Regions from separate parts of the Dorea sp. YH-dor226 genome, predicted to be linked through region 1. Evidence: riboswitches for the same ligand, from Rfam matches in the RefSeq annotation. Region 1 holds a riboswitch; each other region holds the start of a gene.
What was found. A riboswitch is a leader RNA that binds a small molecule or an ion and turns the genes downstream of it on or off. The one in region 1 is predicted to bind thiamine pyrophosphate.
Positions count from the first base shown of each region.

Region 2: it holds a riboswitch for thiamine pyrophosphate, as region 1 does, so the genes downstream of both, thiC (phosphomethylpyrimidine synthase ThiC) here and thiM (hydroxyethylthiazole kinase) in region 1, are expected to answer to the same signal.
Region 3: it holds a riboswitch for thiamine pyrophosphate, as region 1 does, so the genes downstream of both, thiS (sulfur carrier protein ThiS) here and thiM (hydroxyethylthiazole kinase) in region 1, are expected to answer to the same signal.

Region 1 is NZ_JBDOHS010000002.1:46,665-54,716, forward strand. Features, by position in the region: gene ABE547_RS02035 (IMP cyclohydrolase) at 1-632, opposite strand, end outside; gene ABE547_RS02040 (DUF3841 domain-containing protein) at 738-1,349, opposite strand; gene cytX (putative hydroxymethylpyrimidine transporter CytX) at 1,537-2,715, opposite strand; gene thiD (bifunctional hydroxymethylpyrimidine kinase/phosphomethylpyrimidine kinase) at 2,718-3,539, opposite strand; gene ABE547_RS02055 (HAD family phosphatase) at 3,621-4,274, opposite strand; gene thiE (thiamine phosphate synthase) at 4,271-4,912, opposite strand; gene thiM (hydroxyethylthiazole kinase) at 4,899-5,720, opposite strand; TPP riboswitch at 5,792-5,904, opposite strand; gene ABE547_RS02070 (MATE family efflux transporter) at 5,947-7,335, opposite strand; gene greA (transcription elongation factor GreA) at 7,366-7,869, opposite strand.
Region 2 is NZ_JBDOHS010000017.1:484-8,535, forward strand. Features, by position in the region: gene ABE547_RS12325 (GNAT family N-acetyltransferase) at 1-247, shown strand, start outside; gene ABE547_RS12330 (aminotransferase) at 348-1,634, opposite strand; TPP riboswitch at 1,859-1,967, shown strand; gene thiC (phosphomethylpyrimidine synthase ThiC) at 2,105-3,409, shown strand; gene coaBC (bifunctional phosphopantothenoylcysteine decarboxylase/phosphopantothenate--cysteine ligase CoaBC) at 3,460-4,662, opposite strand; gene ABE547_RS12345 (ECF transporter S component) at 4,898-5,536, shown strand; tRNA gene ABE547_RS12350 (tRNA-Trp) at 5,772-5,842, opposite strand; gene ABE547_RS12355 (hypothetical protein) at 6,061-6,576, shown strand; gene ABE547_RS12360 (ferritin) at 6,680-7,192, shown strand; gene ABE547_RS12365 (FAD-dependent oxidoreductase) at 7,323-8,052, shown strand, end outside.
Region 3 is NZ_JBDOHS010000011.1:15,779-23,830, reverse strand. Features, by position in the region: gene carB (carbamoyl-phosphate synthase large subunit) at 1-1,831, shown strand, start outside; gene ABE547_RS10390 (hypothetical protein) at 1,970-2,482, opposite strand; gene ABE547_RS10385 (nitroreductase family protein) at 2,511-3,302, opposite strand; TPP riboswitch at 3,424-3,531, shown strand; gene thiS (sulfur carrier protein ThiS) at 3,736-3,933, shown strand; gene thiF (sulfur carrier protein ThiS adenylyltransferase ThiF) at 3,939-4,583, shown strand; gene ABE547_RS10370 (thiazole synthase) at 4,609-5,385, shown strand; gene thiH (2-iminoacetate synthase ThiH) at 5,399-6,613, shown strand; gene ABE547_RS10360 (thiamine phosphate synthase) at 6,641-7,279, shown strand; gene ABE547_RS10355 (hypothetical protein) at 7,406-8,052, opposite strand, start outside.

The sequences.
Region 1 (8,052 bases):
TCTTCATTCAAACTGTTCCATAACGTCTCTGTGAAAGCATCCATATCATCCGGAATCGCAATCAGTTTCGGTTCCCCTTCAAAGCTCGGAAGAGGATTGCCGTCACACTGATAGGTATGAATAAAATGGCCCTCTCCTGCTGCCGGATTCTCATACGCAAATGTATAGCGATTGCAGCTCTGCGGGTTTCCGTTATTACTCTTCAAAATTGACATGGCATAATTGTAGTTTCCTTTTTCAATATGCATAATACCTGAGATCCTTGGTGTATAATTCGGACCATCCGGTTCAAATTCTCTGCTTCTCAATGACTGTTCAAAAGTCATCTGCCGGTCCATGCCTTCATAGATCGTATCTGTCTGGTCTCCATTTGTTACAATTGTCTTATTACCCAATACGCGTACCGGCGCATAGATGATAAGACTTGGGTCTGTCAGCTTTGACGGATCATATGCCTGCGTACGGATTCCCTCTCCGTCTTCCACAAAGATCCGATTACGGCTGTTCTCACTTCTTCCCATGATAAAATATGCTGTCACCGCTTTGGTTCCGTCCGCGCTTTTTCCTATGATGATTCCGCGTCCCGGATAAGAGTTACTCTGCAGTTCTTTCTCAATTGATAACATTTCCATGAATACGTCTCCTTTTCATTGGTATTTTGACCTGTTATTCTATTATATATAATATAGATACGTTTTTCCAGTCATAATTTGAAGTTATGACATAAACTCCCCATGTTATGTATCACAATCTTTTTTCTCTCCGACCGTTTCTCCCGGCCTTACGATCCGTCTGACCCACTCTTTCCTGATCTCCCACAGATTGCCGCATACATTAAAGATGGTCCATTCATCAATCTCAAACGCACGCTTCCAGCTTTCCCGAATTCTTTTTACTTCCTCCGGATACATCCCCTTATATCTTCCTTCAAAGAATTCAAATCCATTTACCACCCCAAGCTCTTTGAGATGTTGCTTATATGCTTTTTCATCCTCCGCATCCTTCGGAAGATAGATACGGTTCAGCACATAGTCCCATTTTACATCATCAAAGTATATGATCTGATCTTCCGGAACTTCCAGTTCATACACTACCGTTCCCGGAATCGGCTTCAGACAATTCTCCACACTGATGGAGCACCAGATTGGTGCATGCACATCCTCCGGCTTAGGCACCCTCTTTGCCGCCTCTTGTGTAAACCAGTCATAACTTTCCATAAAAAGCGGAGCAATATCCCCAAAATGCATCTCCACATAGACACGGTGATTGATAATCCTTCCGTCTCGTTCCAGCTGATACAATGTCTTATCGTTCTGTCTTGTATACAGCTTTACCATCTTCTGATTCATCCGTTCCCCTCCTGTCTGACGTCCGTTTTCTGTTATTTCCAGATTATCAAAAACCGAAAGAAAGAGCAAGTCTTCTGCATCACTTATCCGCAAAAGGTCAATTGCTTGATTCTGAATTTCAAAAGATTTAATATAATTAAAAAGTGCAGATCCATATATGATCCGCACTTTTTCTCTTTATCAGAAGTTATCCCTGCACATCCTTTTTTGTACATCTGTCTACGATCAAACAAAGAATGATGGTAATCAACATATCCGGAAGAGTATTCCCAACCGGCATATCAACATGCATGAGGAAGCGATATACAACAAATCCAATCACCCATACTGCCATATTGGGGATATTTACGGTTCTACTGCTTGCGTCCTTCTTAAGCAGGAAGAAATCTGCAATCTGAATTGCGATCATCGGTGCAAATACAGAACCGATCAGATACAGAAAGTCTGTAATGTTATCCATAGGGTATATAATTGCCCCGATCGTTCCGATGACCGTAACTATGACAGCAATATACTTTCCATTCCAGACTGAGACAATAGACTCACTGGATATTCCGGCAGAATATGCATCCAGAAACGTTGTTGTAACCGTAGAGAAAACGATAATCAAAAGTCCTGCGATTCCAAGTCCCGCTTTTACCATAATCTGCGCAATATCATATTCTCCGGTATAGATTGCGGCACCCATACCGATCACATACATCCAGCTGCTGACGATTCCATATGTAACTGCACTGACAGCCGTTGCCTTTACCGGCTCTTTTGCCTCTCTGGTATAGTCACTGATCAGCGGAAGCCAGGATAATGGCATTGCCACAGACAGCTCCACTGCCGCACCGAACGTCATACTTTCGTCTGATGCAACTCCGACTGCACCACCGCCAAAAAAGATGACTTTACACAGGATAAGTGTCAGAATGAACAGTGCTGTCATTGCTACCACATTTACCTTTCCAAGATTCGTAATGCCAATCAGGATCCAGAGAATGATCAGTACACCGATCACCAGACACCAGACCCATCTGCCGGTGCTGATCACTCCGTCTGCTGCCAGTGCGCCGTCATAGATCATAATTGCAGTCCATCCGACCAGCTGAAGTACATTCAAAACAGAAAAGAGCAGACTTCCTTTCTGTCCGAAGCTCATCTTTACCGTTTCCATTGCGCTGCGTCTTGCCTTTCCTCCGATCACACCTGCGAGAAACAGCATGATACATCCGATCACATGACCCAGAACAATTGCAAGAAGTCCTTTTCCAAATCCCAGCGGAGCCAGATAGGTTCCTGTCAGTATCTCCGCAATGGATACTCCTGCACCAAACCAGATCAGGCCATTTTCAAAGATAGAGGTACGCTTTTCTTCCATCATTAACGTTCCTCCTTTTCGTCGCATAATTGCGTATATTTACTGCTGATATCAAAACCATGATTCATCGGACCGCTTCCTTGTCCCAGATCAAGCATCGCACCGAGTGCACCGGAAATATAGTCCTTTGCGCGCTCCACAGCCTCATCCAGACCATATCCTTTTGCAAGATTTGATGCAATCGCACTGGAAAGTGTGCATCCGGTTCCATGTGTGTTCGGATTATCAATTCGTTTACCATAAAACCACTGATATGCCCCATTGCGATACAACAGATCATTCGCATCATTCAACTGATGTCCGCCTTTACATAATACCGCACAATGATAAGTCTCACTGATATACTTCGCAGCGGATATCATATCATCTTCCGTTTTTACATGCATTCCCGACAGAACTTCTGCCTCTGGGATATTCGGAGTCAAAACCGCCGCCATCGGGAGCAGGTATTCTTTTAATGTAGCGATTGCCTCATCACTGATCAACTTGGATCCACTGGTCGCTACCATAACCGGATCAACCACAATATTCTTTGCATTGTAACTTTTTAGTTTCTTTGCAATCATTTTGATTAACTCACTGGATGAAACCATTCCAATCTTCACTGCATCCGGATAGATATCTGTAAAGATACAGTCCAACTGTTCTGCCAAAAATTCCGGAGTCACCTCCATGATTCCTGTTACGCCGGTCGTATTCTGTGCAGTCAGGGCAGTGATCGCGCTCATGGCATACACACCATTCGTGATCATCGTCTTGATATCTGCCTGGATGCCGGCGCCTCCGCTGGAATCGCTTCCAGCGATTGTTAATGCTGTTCTCATAATCTCTACTTCCTTTCGTCTTTCGCATTAATTTTATAAAGCGACATAAGGTGGTGCCCCCAATCTGCCGCATGTAGACCGTCAGATCTCTTTCCAGAAATCTTCAGCCATCCGCAGATCTGCATAATAACGATCTGCAGTTTTCTTTATCTCTTCCTGATCGTCATCGCTGAACCTGTCATATACAGCTACCGTATGGAATCCGGCTTTTTTTGCTGTCCGGATCGCATGCAGCACATCTTCAAACACACAGGTATCCCCTGGCTTTGTTCCCAGATACTCTGCAGCTTTCTGATAGACAAGCGGCTGACTTTTTCCGACGCCCACTTCGGAACAGGTAAAGATTCTTTCAAAATAATGTGCAATCCCAAGTCTTTGGAATGCCGCGTCGATATGATCTCTTTCACTTGAAGTAGCAATCACCATCGGGATCTTTCTTTGCCTCATCTCTTCCAGAAATTCCTCCACGCCATGCTTTAGAGGCGCTTCATAATAATAAAAATCCCGAACTGTATGAAGGACTCCTTCTATTATCTGATTCACGCTCTGACTCAGATGGTAATTCTCTTTCATATAGCAGGCAGCTTCTTCCACCGTCATCGGGAACAGAAGTTTACTTAATCCTGGTTCCGGCTCGATCCCCTGATTCTTAAGGTAGCGGACTCCCACCTCTTCCCAGATCTCCATGGAATCCAGAAGTGTTCCGTCCACATCAAATACAGCTCCTTTTATCATGCTTCCACCATTTCTTTTGTCAATAATTTTAATTCTTTTGTCGCGTTTTTTATATCTTTTTGTGCGAATATTGCACTGATTACGGCAATTCCGCATATTCCGGTGCCCGCAAGTTCTGAAACATTTTCCTTACTGATACCACCAATTGCAATCACCGGAATGCTCACAGCATCGCAGATCGCTTTCAGAGTCTCATGACTTACGTCTGCTGCATCCGCTTTGGAATCTGTATGAAAAACCGCTCCAACACCCAGATAATCCGCACCTCTTTTTTCTGCCAGTAATGCCTGCTCAACAGTCTGTGCAGATACTCCGATGATCTTATCCGGTCCAAGCTTTGCACGGACATCTCCGGCTTCCATATCACTCTGTCCCACATGGACACCATCCGCATCCATTGCCAGCGCAATATCCACATTATCATTGATCACAAAAGGAACCTGATAGCGTCTGCATAATTCCTTGATCTCTTTTGCCTCTTCCAGAAACTTCTCTTCATCCAGTTCCTTCTCTCTCAGCTGTACGAACGTTGTCCCGCCTTCCAGCGTCTTCTCCACCTGGCTGTAAAGAGTTTCTCCATTCAGCCAGTGACGATCTGTCACTGCATATAATAGCAGGTCCTTCTTATCGCACTTCATATTTCGCACCTTCTTCCAGCGTTCTGGCATCCATATTGTAGATTGCGTCAATAATGCGGTTGCGGTATGTTGAATTACCGTCACCTTCCTGCATTCTGCTCCATCCGATCTCTCCTGCCAGCCCCATCGTACATACAGCTGCCGCTGCTGCCTCCAGCTTATTCTGAGGATTTGCCACTACAAATGCCGTCATCATACCCGACAGCTGACATCCTGTTCCGGTAATTTTGCCCATCTCCGGACGACCATTGCGGATGACGAAGCACCGGTCTTTGTCACCGACCAGATCAATTGCTCCGGTAATCGCCACGATGCATCCTGCTTTTTTCGCAAACTCTTTTACGAATGCAACAGCGCTGTCAAGGGTATCTTCCGTTACTGCATCGGCTACATCCGCATCTACACCTTTTGTTGTTCCACTTCCCTGTACCAGCGTCTTGATCTCTGAGATATTGCCTCGAATCACATCGAACTGAATCTCATCCATTAATTTTATGGCTGTACTGGTACGAAGTGCACTTGCTCCGGCACCAACAGGATCCAAAAGGACAACATGTCCCAGTTCATTGGCTTTCTTTCCCGCCACAAACATTCCTTCGATACTTCTCTGATCTAAAGTTCCAATATTGATATTCAATCCTCCACAGATCGATGTAATATCAGCCACATCCTCCGGCTCATCTGACATGATCGGACTTCCGCCGCAGGCCAGCAGCACATTCGCAACGTCATTTACCGTCACATAATTCGTAATATTATGCACCAGTGGTACTGTGCTTCTTACATTTTCAATACAATTTCCCAGCATCATCCATTCCTCCTTATTTGCTTTTATTATTTGAGTTCAAAAAACGGATATGCCGTCACAGGCATATCCGTCATTCCATACACGATATTTCCCTACGTTGGCATTATCCAAATCAGGTCTATGGGTCAAGGCACATTCAGCCTACTCTCAGCCGGATCATGTACCGGCTCCCCGTTCTGGTTCATATACAGTATTCATTATACTACTTCTGAGACATTTTGCAAATTCATTCTGATATTTCTTTCGAATTTAGCGTTTCGCGGTTTTCTGTTTTTATTTTTCTCGTCCGGATAAAATAATAAACAATCAGCAGTATCATGGATGCGATTCCGGAGATCGGATAAGAGAGCATCACAACCTCCAGCGTATGATGCTTTGGAAGCACCAGAAGTATCCACGGAACACGCACCAGGAAAACACCCGCCAGATTGATGGCAGTCGGTATCGCTGCATCCCCCAGTCCTCTGAGCGCCCCTGAAGGGATCTCCATAAACACAAATAAAATATAGATCGGGACAAGGTAATGAATCATATATACACCGATATCAATCACATTTCCATCCGTTACAAACAGATGGAACATCGGCCGGCAGAACCAGAGGAGCATCATCTGTGCCGCACCGCAGACGATCAGCGCCAGACCCAGGCATATTTTTATACTTTGGAAGACACGTTTCATCTTTCCCGCTCCATAATTCTGCCCCACAAACGTTGTGACAGTCGCTCCAAATGCGCTGCAGACCGTCCAGAAGATCATATCCATCTTATTATATGCGGCCCATGCCGCTGCTGTATCCGTTCCAAAACTGTTGATAGCAGTCTGCAATATGATGCCGGTTACCCCGGAAATACAAAACTGCAGCCCTCCCGGAAGTCCTACCCGAAGTTCTTCCCATAAAATTTTCCTGTCAATCCCGATCCTTGCCGGTACCAGTTTCATATCAGGATAAGAATTCATCAGTGTGTTCGCGACAATCAACGCACAGACAGCCTGTGATATGACAGTTGCAATCGCCGCTCCTGCAATCCCCAACTGAAAAAACACTACAAAAACTACATCCAGCACAACATTCAGCACACTACAGACGATCAGATAGTAAAGCGGACGTCTGGAATCACCGACGGCTCTCATGATTGCTGATCCCATGTTGTATGTGAGCGTCGCAATCAATCCCAGGAAATAGATCCTGAGATATATAATCGAATCCGTCATCACATCGCCCGGTGTCTTCATTACTTCAAGAATCCATGGCGTGATACACCAGCCAATCACCGCCAGCATCATGCTGATCACGATTGAAAATGCATATGCTGTATGCAGACTTTTATGTAGTTTTTCCAGATTTTTTGCTCCAAAGTACTGAGAGATGATCACTCCTGCACCGGTAGAAAGTCCACTGAAAAAGTATACTACAATGTTCGTAAGCATTGCAGCCGATCCCCCTACACTGGCCAGAGCCTGTTTCCCCACAAACCGGCCAACAATTGCTGCATCCGCCACATTGTATAACTGCTGAAAAACCGTTCCCAACGCAATCGGAATAAAGAAAATCAAAACCTGTTTCCAGATCACTCCTTCTGTGATCGGGTTAGTTTGTGATAATTGTTTTTTCACTTTATTTTCTTTCCTTTTCTTTTTTACATACTAATATTTTCTGATCGTATCGTTCGAATCATCCGTAGATTTATCAATCCGCTTAATAGTCACATAATATCCGTTATTTCCATTTGTGTTCACAAACACACGGTCTCCGACTTTATGTCCCTTGATTGCCTTCCCAAGCGGGGACTCAATACTTATGAGCCCCTGCAGCGAGTTTCCCCGAATACTCGTTACCAGACGATAGGTTTCCAGTTCATCATCATCTTCAAAATACACATCAACCGTATTATTAATTCCAACCTCATCCGCGTTGGAGACATCCGACACAATCTTCGCATTCTTCAGCATTTTTTCCAGATAACGAATCCGGCTCTCATTCCGGTTCTTATCCTGTTTTGCAGCCTTATACTCAAAATTTTCACTCAGATCCCCCTGCGCTCTGGCTTCTTTCACAGCCTCAAGCTCTCTTTTGCGGACTACAAGCTTACGATATTCAATCTCTTCCTTGATTTTCTCCACATCATTTTTTGTTAACTGTTCACCCATAACATACACTCCCTTGTCTGAATCATAGTATTGTCTGTTGGATATTGTAACTCAGGCGGGGTGAAATTGTCTATGGGGACGGAGGATTTTTAAAAATCCTCCGTCCCCATAGACAATTTCACCTGTCCCTTTTTAATATTTTCTGAAATGCATATACAATTCTTTTTCGATTTTTTCTTATAT
Region 2 (8,052 bases), on a different contig from region 1:
TTGTGAATTACAGAAAATGTATTGCCTTCCGCATGCAAGAGGAACTGGGGTGGCCCACTCTCTGATCAAGATTGCATTGGATTATGCAAAGAAATATTATGTGACTTGTTATTTAGAAACGATGAAAAATATGACAGCTGCTCAAAAATTTTATGAAAAGTATGGATTTCAGAGGACATGCAATTCTCTGGTGAAGACAGAGCATTTTGCTTGTGATATTCATTATGTGAAAGAATTAGAAAGATAGCGGCAGCTTGGAATTTCTTGGATCATTTGTTTGTTTGATACATTATAGAAAATCCTTCGCATGGCTAATGTCATACGAAGGATTTTCTATATCAGAATATTTATTTGTGTTCCAGGATTTTATCAATGCTTACTAATTTTACACTTAATACAAATACCTGGACTGCTGTTTTTAATTCTTCCAGTGTCGGATAAGACGGAGCAATTCGTATATTGCTGTCTTTTGGGTCTTTTCCATACGGGAAAGTTGCACCGGCATTTGTCATGATCAGTCCGGCATCTTTTGCTTTTGCTACGATGGCTTTTGCACACCCCTCTAAAGAATCAAAGGAGATAAAGTATCCGCCACGTGGTGCAAGCCAGCTGCCGATTCCAAGACCTCCGAGTTCACTTTCCAGTGTTTCCAGAACAACATCAAATTTCGGCCGCATAATGTCTGCATGACGTTTCATATGCTGTACCATACCATGGATATCTTTAAAATATCTTGCATGTCTTAACTGGTTCACTTTATCGTGTCCAATTGTCTGAATCTTCATCTGTTTTCTGATTTCTGCAAGGTTTGCATCAGATGCAGCGATTGCAGCAATTCCGGAACCGGGGAAACTAATCTTGGAAGTAGAAGAGAACTTATAAACCATATCCGGGTGTCCTTCTTTTTTACATTCCATTAAGATTTCAAGCAGATAATCCTGTTTATCCTCATATAAATGATGAATACCGTATGCATTATCCCAGAAGATTCGGAAATCTTCCGCTGCAGGATTTAATGCGGCAAAACGATGAACCGTTTCATCTGAGTAAGTGATTCCCTGTGGATTAGAGTATTTTGGAACACACCAGATTCCCTTAATTGCAGGATCAGAGCTTACCAGCTTTTCTACAATGTCCATATCCGGTCCGGTAGATGTCATAGGTACGTTAATCATCTCAATTCCAAAATATTCAGTAATAGCAAAATGTCTGTCATATCCCGGTACAGGACAGAGGAACTTTACTTTGTCAAGCTTGCTCCACGGAGTGCTTCCCATTACACCGTGAGTCATGCTGCGTGCAATTGTATCATACATGACATTCAGACTGGAATTTCCAAAAATAACGATATTATCTTTCGGAACCTCCATCATATCTGCAAGAAGCTGTTTTGCCTCTCTGATTCCATCCAGGACACCGTAATTACGGCAGTCGACACCCTCTTCACATATCAGGTCAGAGTCACTTCTCAATACATCCATCATTTCCATAGAGAGATTCAACTGTTCCGCAGACGGCTTACCTCTTGACATGTCAAGGTTCAGATTCTGTCTTTTTATTTCTTCAAATTGTGCTTCAAGATCGTTTTTCAATTGTAATAATTCTTCTTTAGATAATTCTTCGTATGCAGCCAATGTTCTATCCTCCATAATATATTCCACTCAATTTTAATATTCTATCATATTTTGACATTTCGTCAATGGGTTCTTGCAAATTTATTGCATTAAAATCAAATTTTTGCCGATTCTTTAAATAAAAATGAAATATCATGTTAAAAAATATGCAAAAATGATCTTTTTTGAAAGCAATGGGGAAGAAGATTGCAGTTGTAAATCAGAACATGGTATTGTATAATAAAACAGTAAAAACGGGGTGCTTACGGAAAGTAGGCTGAGAGTAAGCTGTGTTGCTTTGACCCATAACCTGATTTGGATAATGCCAACGTAGGGATATACAGTGTTTTGTAGAATTATTTCTGGCTGCTGTAATGCGAGTGCGTTGCAGCAGCCTTTTCTGTCGTTTTCGACAGATGTACCCCTCCGAAAAGTGCATGCCGCAGGGAAATCTCATTTATTATATATGTAGTAGAGAAAGGAGTAAACAAATGAGAGAGTACACAACACAAATGGAAGCTGCAAAAAAGGGAATCGTAACAAAAGAACTGGAGATTGTTGCAAAAAAAGAGCAGATGACGACAGAAGAATTGATGCCGCTGGTTGCATCCGGCAAAGTTGCCATCTGTGCAAACAAGAATCACAAGTGTCTGGATCCGGAAGGTGTAGGCTCCATGCTCAGAACAAAAATTAATGTGAATCTGGGCGTATCCAGAGATTGTAAGGATTATAATGTTGAGATGGAAAAAGTAATGGAGGCAGTTAATATGGGGGCGCATGCAATTATGGATCTGTCTTCACATGGAGATACGATTCCATTTCGAAGAAAATTAACCAGTGAATGTCCTGCAATGATTGGAACTGTTCCGGTATATGATTCTGTCATTCACTATCAAAGAGATCTGGACACGCTGACAGCAAAGGATTTCATAGATGTAGTACGTTTGCATGCTGAGGATGGAGTCGATTTTGTGACTTTGCATTGTGGAATTACCAGAAAGACAATTGATCAGATACGAAATCATAAGAGAAAGATGAATATCGTTTCTCGAGGAGGTTCGCTGGTGTTTGCATGGATGTGTATGACTGGGGAGGAAAATCCGTTCTATGAATATTATGACGAGATTCTGGATATCTGTCGGGAGTATGATGTAACAATTTCTCTGGGAGATGCATGCCGTCCGGGATGTCTTGCGGATGCTTCTGATGTCTGTCAGATTGAAGAACTGGTTCGTCTGGGAGAACTCACGAAACGTGCATGGGAGAAAGATGTGCAGGTTATGGTGGAAGGTCCGGGACACATGCCGATGGATCAGATTGCGGCGAACATGAAGATACAGCAGACCATCTGTCAGGGAGCTCCATTTTATGTACTTGGGCCTTTGGTCACAGATATTGCCCCGGGTTATGATCACATTACTTCTGCAATAGGAGGAGCAATCGCGGCTGCTTCCGGAGCTGCATTTCTGTGTTATGTGACACCGGCAGAACATCTTGCGCTTCCCAATGTAGATGATGTGAAACAGGGGATTATTGCTTCAAAGATTGCAGCTCATGCAGCTGACATAGCAAAAGGTGTCAGAGGCGCCAGAGAAATCGATGACCGGATGGCAGATGCCAGACGTGTGCTTGACTGGGAAGCACAATGGGCATGTGCGATGGATCCTGAGACAGCGAAGAGAATCTGGAATGAACGGAAACCAGAGTACGATGATACATGTTCCATGTGCGGGAAATTCTGCGCAGTCCGCAGTATGAATAAAGCACTTGCAGGAGAACATATAGATATTTTGTAAAACTAAGAGCAGGGGGCAAAATAATGTTGTTCCCTGCTCTTATATCAGAGTTATTTTTGGGGCTCCATTAATTCCAGAATCTTATCTGTCAGGCGAAATGCCACGTCTTCTTTACTCATTAATTCAAGTTCACATACAGAATCAGGAGTGATCATGGTTACGATATTCGTATCCGTCTCAAATCCGGCTCCTTTTACCTTAAGGTTGTTAGCTACAATCATGTCCAGATTTTTCTTTACAAGTTTCTTTTTTGAATTTTCAAGCATGTTCTGCGTTTCCATAGAAAAACCACACAGAAATTGACCGGAAGTTTTATGCTCGCCAAGATATTTTAAGATATCATCTGTACGTTCCAGCGCAATGGAGAGTTCAGCATCGGCTTTTTTCATTTTTTCGTCTGCAACAGAAGCCGGACGATAGTCTGCCACAGCAGCAGCTTTAATAATAATATTCATATCATTACTTCTGGAAGTGACGGATTCATACATATCTTTTGCAGATATTACAGGTACAACATCTACAAACATGGGCGGAGTGAGTGCAGTCCTGCCACTGACAAGTGTAACATCTGCGCCGCGCAGCATGCAGGCTCTCGCAATACAGTATCCCATTTTACCGGAAGAATGATTGGTGATATAGCGGACCGGATCGATAGATTCCTGTGTTGGGCCTGCAGTGACGAGAACCTTCAATCCTTTCATATCCTTTTTATGTGCAAGTTCCCGGTAGATATATTGAATCAGAGTTTCCGGTTCCGGCATTTTACCCGCACCGGTGTCTCCGCAGGCAAGGTGACCACAGGCAGGAGTGATTACTTCCATGCCGTACTTTCTTAAAAGATCCATATTATCCTGTGTGATTTGATTTTCATACATGGCGGTGTTCATAGCCGGAGCGATGATCTTGGGACAGCGACATGCAAGTACAGTAGTGGTCAGCATATCGTCAGCGATCCCATGCGCCAGTTTGGCAATGACATTGGCAGTTGCAGGTGCAATCATGACCAGATCGGCTTTTTTTGCCAAAGCCACATGTTCGACATTGAATTCAAAATTTCGGTCAAAGGTGTCTGTAACACATTTATGTCCAGTCAGAGTTTCGAAAGTGATCGGGTTAATAAAATTTTTGGCATTTTCTGTCATTAAGACATGTACCTGGGCACCTGCTTTTACCAGAAGACTGGCTAAAGAGGCACTTTTATAGGATGCAATGCCGCCGGTTACTCCAAGAAGGACTGTTTTTCCTTTTAACATAGTTCGATATCCTCATTTCATATAGTTCAGTTTATTCAGGTTAATGACTTGTACTAACACTATAGCTTTTTTTGAATTATCTTGCAAGAATTACTGTCAGGAGTTGCGAAAATAATGAAAAAGATATCATGTATCCATTTTTATACTTGTTACAAAAGACGTGGAATGATATAATGACCCGGTAATTGTATTGTATCCTGTATAACAGGAATGATAACAAGGAGGAAATGAAATTATGAAAACAAAGAAGCACGACACTCGTTGGATGGTCAGTGTTGCACTTATGGCGGCAATTATCATTGTCCTTGCGAATACACCGCTTGGCATGATTCAGCTTCCGGTAATTAAGGCGACAACTGTACATATTCCGGTCATTATCGGAGCAATTTTACTGGGACCGGGAGCAGGAGCGATTCTGGGAGCGGTATTTGGTATCTGTTCTTTGATCAGTAACACCATGGCGCCGACACTTTTGTCTTTTGCATTCTCACCGTTTATGAGCACAACAGGGATTGTGGGAGCAATAAAGGCAATCTGGATCTCTGTAGGATGCAGAGTTCTGATCGGTGTTGCGGCAGGATGGTTGTGGATATTACTTAACAAGCTGAAAGTGAATCAGACGATTGCACTTCCGATTGTTGGATTTGCAGGATCCATGGTAAATACGATAACAGTCATGGGAAGCATCTACCTCTTGTTTGCACAGCAGTATGCAGAGGCAAAAGAGGTAGCGATTACTGCAGTATGGGGACTGGTTATGGGCACGGTAACCGCATCGGGTATTCCGGAGGCAATCGCAGCTGCTATTCTGGTACTTGCAGTTGGAAAAGTGCTGATTGGAGTATTCCGCAGAATGAATATCGGTACTATCTAGTCGAGAAATGTTTTATATAATATGATAAAAAGGCGAAGACGCGTCGGGAAAGATGCTCTTTGCCTTTTTTTATATTTTAAGATTTTGGATATTGTAAAAAGGAAAAGGAAAGAGACCCATAGATTCTATGAAATATATGGGTTTGAGAAAAGCTGCTATGGATTTGAATTAATATTACAGAATAAAAAATAATCTCAGAAACGCCGAATTTACGTCATTTCTGAGACTTTGCGAGCAGGGGATGAGAGAATCGAACTCCCGCCAAAGGTTTTGGAGACCCCTATCATACCACTTGACCAATCCCCTGTGTATGCCTGTCGCACTAGATATTTATAACATATATGACCATGGTTTGTCAATCCTATTTTGGAAAAAATCTTATAAAATGTGAAAATGAACCACCTTTGCAATATTTTATAGACAATGCTATAATGAAACAGGAGTTAATCACCGGAAGAAAAACCATTGATAAAATTGTTAACTGGCCTGTAAGATAAGATCCAGGCCAGAGGGAGGCAGTACAGATGAAAGAAAAATTAATACAGGGTGGAATCGTGAATGGCGTGAAGATGCTGGTATGTCCGACCTGGGAGGATGATTTTCAGAAGGAGATACAGAAAACAGGGGGCTGTTTTCGGATTAATATTGATTATTCAGCAGTGGATGTTTCATTTTGGAGGGAACTGGAAGAGATTGCCATTCGTTTCGGATATAGTCTGGATACGGAAGCAAGAGATATGATACAGGAATATATAGACAAGTATAAGAAATACGAGGATCATTTCTGGGAATATGGAGAAAAGATCATTTCTTTTGAATCCTTTTGCAGAATGCTCAGTAAAAGAGCGGGGATCCAACCGAGGCAGGCGAAGGAATATGTTGTCTCCAATCTGCAGAATCTGGAAAACAAGGAAGTGCTGGATGCATTACTCTTTGCTCTGCAGCTGATCAAATCTGAAAATGGATTGGAAGGCACGCAGTGGACAAAGCCAACATGTGATTATATTAAAAAGGAATTTGAAAAAATGATTCTTTCATAATTTCATAATATGAAAAAAACTAATTTTTTAAGAAGGATTGAAACTAAGTTTTCATAAGCGTATAATATGAAAAAAGCATATTTTCGTAAGGAGGAGATTACATATGTTAGATAAAAAAGTAGTAGAATTATTGAACAACCAGGTGAATAAGGAGTTTTATTCCGCATATTTATATCTGGATTTTTCAAATTATTATTATGATATAAACCTGGATGGATTCGGAAACTGGTATAAGATTCAGGCGCAGGAAGAAAGAGACCATGCAATGCTGTTTATCCAGTACCTTCAGAATAATGGTGAAAAGGTAACGTTGGAAACGATTGAAAAACCGGCAGTCGAACTGACGAGTGCAAAAGCAATTCTGGCAGAAGGGCTGAAGCATGAACAGTATGTAACAGGCCTGATTCATAATATCTATGATGCAGCATATTCGATAAAGGATTTCCGTACCATGCAGTTCCTGGACTGGTTTGTAAAAGAGCAGGGTGAAGAGGAGAACAATGCGGATAATCTTGTAAAGAAGTTTGAGCTGTTTGGAGATGATCCGAAGAGCCTGTATATGTTGGACAGTGAACTTGGAGCAAGAGTCTACACAGCACCATCACTGGTTTTGTAAGAAAAAAGTGAAAAAGCTGGTAAAGAAGCTGGTGGATTAAGAATGAATAAAAATGGAGAGTCTGAGCGATTCTCCATTTTTTTGGTTAAATTGGGCGATTTCTGTATATGCTATGTCCGGAGGTAAGGATATGGACACATTATGGAACAGAATAACAGATTTTAATAAATATGAATCGCTTACGGAGGATGTCTGCGTAGATACGATTGTAATTGGTGCAGGTATCGCAGGCCTGATGACAGCATATTTTCTGAGAGACAAGGGGGTTCAGGTGGCTGTGCTGGAAGCAGACCGCATTGTGTCAGGTCAGACTGCCGGTACGACAGCCAAGATAACATCACAGCATAATATGATATATCAGCGTCTGATCCGGTGTTACGGAATAGAACGGGCCAGAATGTATGCAGGATGGAATGAATGGGCAATCTATGCATATGAGAAAATCATTGAAGATAAAAAGATAGAATGTAATTTTACGAGATGTTCCGCATACCTGTATTCCTGCAGAAAGGATATGGGGCTGGACCTGGAAGTGGAGTCTGCGAAAAAACTGGGGATTGATGCGGAATATAAGACAACGTGTGAGCTCCCTTTTCCGGTCAGACAGGCAGCAGAGTTCAAAAATCAGGCACGGTTTGATCCGCTGAGATTTCTGAAAGGAATTCTGGAAGGAATCAAGATCTATGAAAATTCAAGGGTATATAAGGTGGAAAGGATCAGAGAAGGTGAGACAAGACTATATACTTCGGGAGGAACTGTTACGGCAAGGAATGTTGTATTTGCATGCCATTTTCCATTTGTAAATATTCCCGGATATTATTTTGCACGGATGTATCAGTCAAGAAGTTATGTATTGGCGC
Region 3 (8,052 bases), on a different contig from region 1:
GCTGGTGGCAGAAGAAGAAGCTATCGCAGCCTCCAAAGGAACGCTTCCTGCTGATGAGCTTCTGATTCAGGCGAAAAAAGATGGATTTTCCGACAAATATCTGAGCATGATCCTGGAAGTACCTGAAGATGACGTCCGCAATCGCCGTATTGAGCTCGGTGTCGAGGAAGCCTGGGAAGGCGTTCATGTAAGCGGAACTCCCGACAGTGCTTATTACTACTCCACCTACAATGCCAAAGATAAGAACCCTGTATCCGACAAACCAAAGATCATGATCCTCGGTGGTGGACCGAACCGTATCGGTCAGGGTATCGAATTTGACTACTGCTGTGTACATGCATCCCTGGCATTGAAAAAATTAGGATTTGAAACCATTATTGTAAACTGTAATCCGGAAACAGTTTCCACAGACTATGATACTTCTGATAAGCTCTACTTCGAGCCACTGACTCTGGAGGATGTCTTAAGCATCTATAAGAAAGAGCAGCCGGTCGGCGTCATCGCACAGTTCGGCGGTCAGACACCTCTGAACCTTGCATCCGAGCTTGAGAAAAACGGAGTAAAGATCCTTGGAACCTCTCCGTCTGTCATTGACCTCGCAGAGGACCGTGACCTGTTCCGTGAGATGATGGAAAAACTGGAGATCCCGATGCCTGAATCAGGAATGGCAACTACCGTAGAGGATGCACTTGCCATCGCAAAAGAGATCGGTTACCCGGTTATGGTACGTCCTTCTTACGTACTTGGCGGACGCGGCATGGAAGTTGTCTATGACGATGAAAGCATGGAGGGTTACATGAAAGCTGCAGTCGGTGTTACTCCGGACCGTCCGATCCTGATCGACCGTTTTCTGAATCATGCTCTGGAATGCGAAGCTGACGCCATCAGCGACGGAGAACATGCATTTGTCCCTGCAGTCATGGAACACATTGAGCTTGCCGGTGTACACTCCGGAGACTCTGCATGCATTATTCCATCCGTACACATTTCCGAGGAAAACGTAAAGACGATTAAAGAATATACTCGTAAGATTGCGGAAGAAATGCATGTCAAAGGTCTGATGAACATGCAGTACGCAATTGAAAATGGAAAGGTATATGTACTGGAGGCAAATCCACGTGCATCCCGTACCGTTCCGCTGGTATCCAAGGTCTGCAACATCCGCATGGTACCACTGGCAACCGACATCATTACCTCCGAACTGACCGGACGTCCATCTCCGGTTGCAAACTTAAAGGAACAGTCTATTCCTTACTTCGGAGTAAAAGAAGCGGTATTCCCATTCAACATGTTCCAGGAAGTAGACCCGATCCTCGGACCAGAAATGCGCTCTACAGGAGAAGTGCTTGGTCTTGCCTCTACTTATGGAGAAGCATTCTATAAAGCTCAGGAAGCAACGCAGTCCAAACTGCCTCTTGGCGGCACTGTTCTGATCTCAGTAAACCGCAAAGACAAGGCTGAAGTGATAGAGGTCGCTCAGGACTTCGCCAATGCTGGATTCCGCATTCTGGCAACAGACAACACTTACAATCTCATCCGGGAGGCGGGAATCGAAGCTGAAAAAGTGAAAAAACTGTATGAAGGCCGTCCGAATATTCTGGATCTGATCACCAACGGAAAGATCGATCTGATCATCAACTCTCCGGTCGGAAAAGACAGCATTCACGATGACAGCTATCTGAGAAAGGCTGCGATCAAGGCAAAAGTGCCTTATATGACTACCATCGCTGCCGCAAGAGCAACTGCAAAAGGAATACGTTACGTGCAAGGACACGGAAACGGAGAAGTCAAGTCCCTGCAGCAGCTGCACAGTGAGATAAAAGATAAGTAAAATAACGGTACCCCAGAGAACGCATCGACGCTATTCGCTTACCTCTGCTTTTCTCTGGGGTACCGTTTTCGTTTTCTGAAGGTTAGAACGCTTCGACGCTATTCGCTTACCTCTGCTTTTCTCTGGGGTCCTTTCCTTTTACTGCTCCGGTTTTACTTTTGTAATCAACCCTTCGGAATCATGTGTGAATATCAGTGTCACAGTCTCTTCTTTCTCCCCTTTCAACAAAGATACCTGAACGGTTTCATTCACATCTCCCTTTTCTTTCAATTCTATATTTTGCACTTTATAGGTGAGATTTTCCTGTTCTGCTTCTGCAAAATACATGGTAGCCATCTGATTCAGAAAGGTATCAAGTGCATTTTCCGCAAAACAATCACCAACTTCTTTTTCCCAGTTCTCCCGTATTGCTTCGCATTTTTCCTGTATTTCTTGTTCCTCCGGCTGTGCGTCTTCCACATTGTCACCAATGACATAGGCTAAAGACGAGTCATATAATTCCGGATTCGGACAGTTCATGATTGTCTGAATAATCTTCTGTGCTTCTTCACTGACTCCCTGCTCTTCCTCCTCTTTTGAAGAACACGCTGTCAGCACCAGTACTGTCAGTAACATACTCATGATAGCGATGGTTTTCATCACTTTCTTCATTGAAAATTCCTCCTTTCCAATGAATCAACTATTTCCATTCTATGTTTTTCTTTTTTCTAGGTGCAGTACGCCGATATGTCACTGCCGGGTATCCCAGAAGCATACAGCAGGAGACAGGCGTATCTGTAATCCCAAGCCATTCCTGTAATGTATCACTTGCTTTGATCACACGCATCATATATCCGTTATACAGAACTCCCGCACCTTCTGCAACTGCCATATTTTCTATATTGGCCGCTGCCAGTCCTCCATCCAGCGGATTCTCGGATGCGATCACAAGAAAAGAAGTCGAGTTGAAAAAAAATACATCTTCTCCCGGATCTTTCTGATGTCTGAGATAAAACAACTCAAACACTCTTGCATACTCCGGATTGTCTGTTTTAAGTTTCTCGACAATATTCGGCATCTCTTTCCATACCAGTTCTTTAAATTCTTCCAACTGATTCTGGACCAAGATAAAACGGCATTCCTGACGGTTCTTTGCCGTCGGTGTGTATCGTCCAACATCCAGGATCCGCTCCATCTTCTCCCGCTCAATCGGCTCATCTTTAAAATTTCGGATACTTCTTCTGAACTTTACTGCACGGAGGAAGTTCTCAGGCTGAACTGTGAAGGTATCTTTTTCGTACTCTTCTACATCTTCCATATCATATCCCGGAATGGAAACTGCACCCACCGGACAGATTGCCACACAATGCCCGCAATGCATACAGTTACGGACGTAATCCGCCTTACCGTCAATCAACTTGATTGCTTTCCCCAGACAGTCTTTTACACAGGCTCCACATCCAATACATTTTTCTTTTTTTATATTTATCATCTCACATCATTCCTTTCTTTCCATGAATAATAACTTGTCAGTTATTTTTATTTTACAACAAATTCCAGATTTTCTAAATAAAGATTGACATTTCTTCATAATCTTTTTATACTTAAACATGTAAATTGAACAGGGGAGCTTATGTACTAGGCTGAGAGGAAGTTGAGAACTTCGACCCATATACCTGATTTGGATAATGCCAACGTAGGAACGTAGAGAAATTGCGGGAGGTACTTTGGTATCTCCCTTTTTGTATCATCTACTGGTGATTCCAACCAGGAGTTTACATTTTAATACCGGATTAGTTGAGAGTGAACGAGAGTTCATGAAGGGGTGCACCACCACGGGTGTATTACTTCGTGAACTCTTTTTTCTACCTGCAACGGTATAAACTGAAACACTTAACTGCTAATCTGCAGAAAGGAGGACATCTATGGTTACCATTAACGGACGTGAAACTGTTCTGGAATTACCGATGACAGTCTCTGATTATCTCGCACAGAACCAATATCAGATCAATCGTATCGCAATCGAATTAAACGGCGAGATTCTCCCCAAATACCAGTACTCTGACACCATGTTGAAGGACGGAGACAGTATGGAGATCGTAAGCTTTGTAGGAGGAGGCTAGAAGTCATGACAGAACAGAAACTTACCCGCGAACAGATCAACGCGGCACTGAATGAACGCCACAGTCCCAGGATACAGTCGCTTCTCTCCAAAGGAAATGTAGCGATCGCCGGACTTGGCGGTCTTGGTTCCAACATCGCATATTCTCTGGCACGAATCGGGGTCGGTCACCTGCATCTGATTGATTTTGATGTGGTAGATATTACCAACTTGAACCGACAGCAGTACTTTACCCGGCATATTGGATTATACAAGACAGACGCGCTGAAATCCCTGCTTCTGGACATCAATCCCTATCTGGATATCCACACCGACTGTGTAAAAGTAACAGAAGAGAACCTGGCAGATCTTTTCCGGGAAAATGATATTATCTGCGAGGCATTTGACAATCCCGAGGCAAAAGCCATGCTGGTCAATGGCATTCTGGAACATTTCCCGGAGAAAAAGCTGGTATCAGCCTCCGGAATGGCCGGATACGAAAGCAGCAACACAATCCGCACCCGAAGAATCACAAAGAACTTCTACCTGTGCGGAGATCAGGTTACGGAACCCTCCCGGGGGAACGGTCTGATGGCCCCGAGAGTTGCCATCTGTGCCTCCCATGAGGCAAATATGATCACACGCCTGATCCTGGGCGAAGAAGATATATAACAACACAAGAAAGAAGGTAATTATTATGAACCAAAACGAAGACAAACTGATCCTGGGAGGTCACGAATTCACCTCTCGTTTTATCCTCGGCTCCGGAAAATTCTCCCTGGAGCTGGTAAAAGCATGTATTGAAAAAGCGGAGACGCAGATCATCACTCTAGCTCTTCGTCGCGCCAATGAAGGCGGACTTGCCAATATTCTGGATTATATTCCGGACAATGTCACTCTGCTCCCGAACACTTCCGGTGCAAGAAACGCAGAAGAAGCGGTACGTATCGCAAGACTATCACGTGAAGTCGGCTGTGGTAATTTTGTAAAAATTGAAGTGATTCACGATTCCAAATATCTGCTTCCGGATAATTATGAAACCATCAAAGCAACCGAAATCCTTGCAAAAGAAGGCTTCGTTGTGATGCCATACATGTATCCGGATCTGAATGCTGCAAGAGCACTCCGCGATGCCGGTGCTGCCTGCATCATGCCGCTTGGTGCTCCGATCGGTTCCAATAAGGGTCTTAGCACAAAGGATTTCATTCAGATTCTGATCGATGAGATTGACCTTCCAATCATTGTAGATGCGGGCATCGGTCGCCCTTCTCAGGCATGTGAAGCCATGGAAATGGGTGCAGCTGCAGTCATGGCCAATACAGCGATCGCAACCGCCGGTGACATTCCTGTCATGGCCGAAGCATTTAAGAAAGCCATCGAAGCCGGAAGAAGCGCTTACCTGTCAGGTCTGGGTCGCACCATCGAAAAAGGCGCCAGTGCTTCTTCTCCACTGACTGGATTTTTACAGGATTAGGAGGCATTCATTCATGGAAAAGGAACATATCAATGAAAGCATTTTAAATAAAGAAATTCTGGAAGATCAGAAAAAGAACCGCATCGACCATATGACCTATCTTCCCGGAATGGAAGCTCTGGAATCCGATATCATGGATCAGGTAATCTCTGCCATGGATGCGTATGATTACGACAAATATACAGAAGCGGATGTCAGACGTGCACTTGCACATGACGCGAAGACACCGGAAGATTTTGCCGCCCTCCTTTCTCCTGCCGCACTTCCACTTCTGGAAGACATTGCACAGGCAGCAAGAATTGAGACACGAAAACACTTCGGCAACAGTATCTATATGTTTACACCGCTCTATATTGCCAATTACTGTGAAAATTATTGTATCTACTGCGGCTTCAACTGCCACAACAAGATCAACCGAGCACAGTTAAAGCCTGATGAAATCGAAAAAGAAATGGCTGCAATCGCAAAAACCGGGCTTCAGGAGATCCTGATACTGACAGGAGAAAGCCGCATCAAATCTACGGTTGAATACATTGGAGAAGCCTGCAGGATTGCAAGGAAATACTTCAAAGTCATCGGCCTTGAGATCTATCCGGTCAATTCCGATGAATATGCCTATCTTCACGAATGCGGTGCTGATTATGTCACTGTATTCCAGGAAACCTACAACTCGGACAAATACGAAACTCTGCACCTGGCAGGGCACAAACGCATCTTTCCTTACCGTGTCAATGCACAGGAACGTGCGATCAGAGGCGGTATGCGAGGCGTTGGCTTCGGTGCACTTCTGGGACTGGATGATTTTCGAAAAGATGCATTCGCTACCGGATATCACGCATATCTCCTGCAGCGAAAATACCCACATGCAGAGATTGCATTTTCCTGTCCGCGACTGCGCCCAATCATCAACAATGACAGAATCAATCCAATGGACGTTCATGAGCCACAGCTTCTCCAAGTGGTATGTGCTTACCGGCTCTTTATGCCATTTGCAAGCATCACCGTGTCCACCAGAGAATGTGCCCGTGTGCGTGATAATCTGGTCAACATTGCAGCTACCAAGATCTCTGCGGGTGTCAGCACCGGAATCGGCAGTCATGTAGATGATATTGAAGAAAAGGGAGATGATCAGTTCGAGATTTCGGATGGTAGATCTGTAGATGAGGTATATCAGGCACTTCTTTCGAACAACCTGCAGCCGGTCATGAGCGATTATATCTATGTATAAAATATGAGAACTGCACGAGGAAATGAAATGGATAAAAACAGTAACCAAAAGAACGAAAATGCCGCATCGGATTCTAAATACGATCAGACATTGTTTCATCGGGTAATTGCCGTCAGCAACCGACATCTTTGCCGGCGGCCATTTCCGGAACAGATCGAACGGATCTGCCAGTGTCATCCGCAGGCGCTGATCCTGCGGGAAAAAGACCTGTCGGAGGATGAATACACCCTTCTTGCAGAACAGGTCATGAGGATCTGCGGATCCTATCAGGTGCCGTGCATTCTCCATACTTACTGGAAGACAGCGCTGGAGCTGCATTGCACATCGATCCACCTGCCGCTTCCACTGCTTCGGGAGTGCAAAAAGCAGCCGGAGGTACCTATAAGTTCCTTCTCGCAGCTTGGGACTTCCGTTCATTCGATCGAAGAAGCAGTCGAAGCAGAACGACTCGGTGCCACTTATATCACCGCGGGACACATCTATGCAACCGACTGTAAAAAAGGCCTGCCGCCGAGAGGACTGGACTTTCTCCGAAGTGTGTGTCAGGCAGTTGATATCCCTGTCTATGCAATCGGGGGAATGAAACCGGATAAGGCTCAGTTCGCTGAGATCCAGGACTGCGGTGCCGCCGGAGGCTGCATTATGTCCGGAATGATGGAACTTTGAGAATATACAAGAAATTCATCTGGGTAATATACACTTTTCACAGGAAAAATCAAGGTTTTCATAAACAGATTTTTCTTGTGGGAAGCGACATGTCTCAGAGGCGATAAGTACTATTACGCAGGCTTTTTATTCCCTTTTCCAGCACTCGTCCACTAATTCTTCCGCTTTTCGCTGTGTCAATTCATATTTCTGTGCAAGTTGCAAAACCGCATGTTCCCGATCTACACCAAGATCTTTACAGATTTGAACTGCTTTTTTTATTGCAGACATTCTCCCCTCTTCCCAGCCCTCTTCTCTCGTCTGTCTCATATGCCTTTCTTCATCATATTCATAAATACTCACCGACTTCGCCTCCGCTCTGTTCTCTGACAGGAAATCTGCCAGAATTCCCTCTCGAATACACTCGGCAATTGCCTGATCCACTGCATCTTCTAATGTCATCTTTTCAGCATACTGCCTTACACGCCAGGTATATTCTGCGTAATCTTTCAGCGTCTTACACGCATCCTTTAATCTTTCATTCTTCCCCGGATTAATATTCAACAGAACCGCTTTCAACTCCAAAGCAGGATCTTTATCCGGGATTTCATACAAATCAGACAAATTTAATTCCATTTTCTCTGGAAGATTCCTGGTACCATTAAAAAAGATAATAAAATTCGGTGTCGGCAGCATCACTTTTTTCTCTCCATAAAAGTTGCTGTCCTTTGTAATTAAAGAATATAAATCTGAAATATAAAACAAATATCTCAACGGTAAATTGGGACTATACG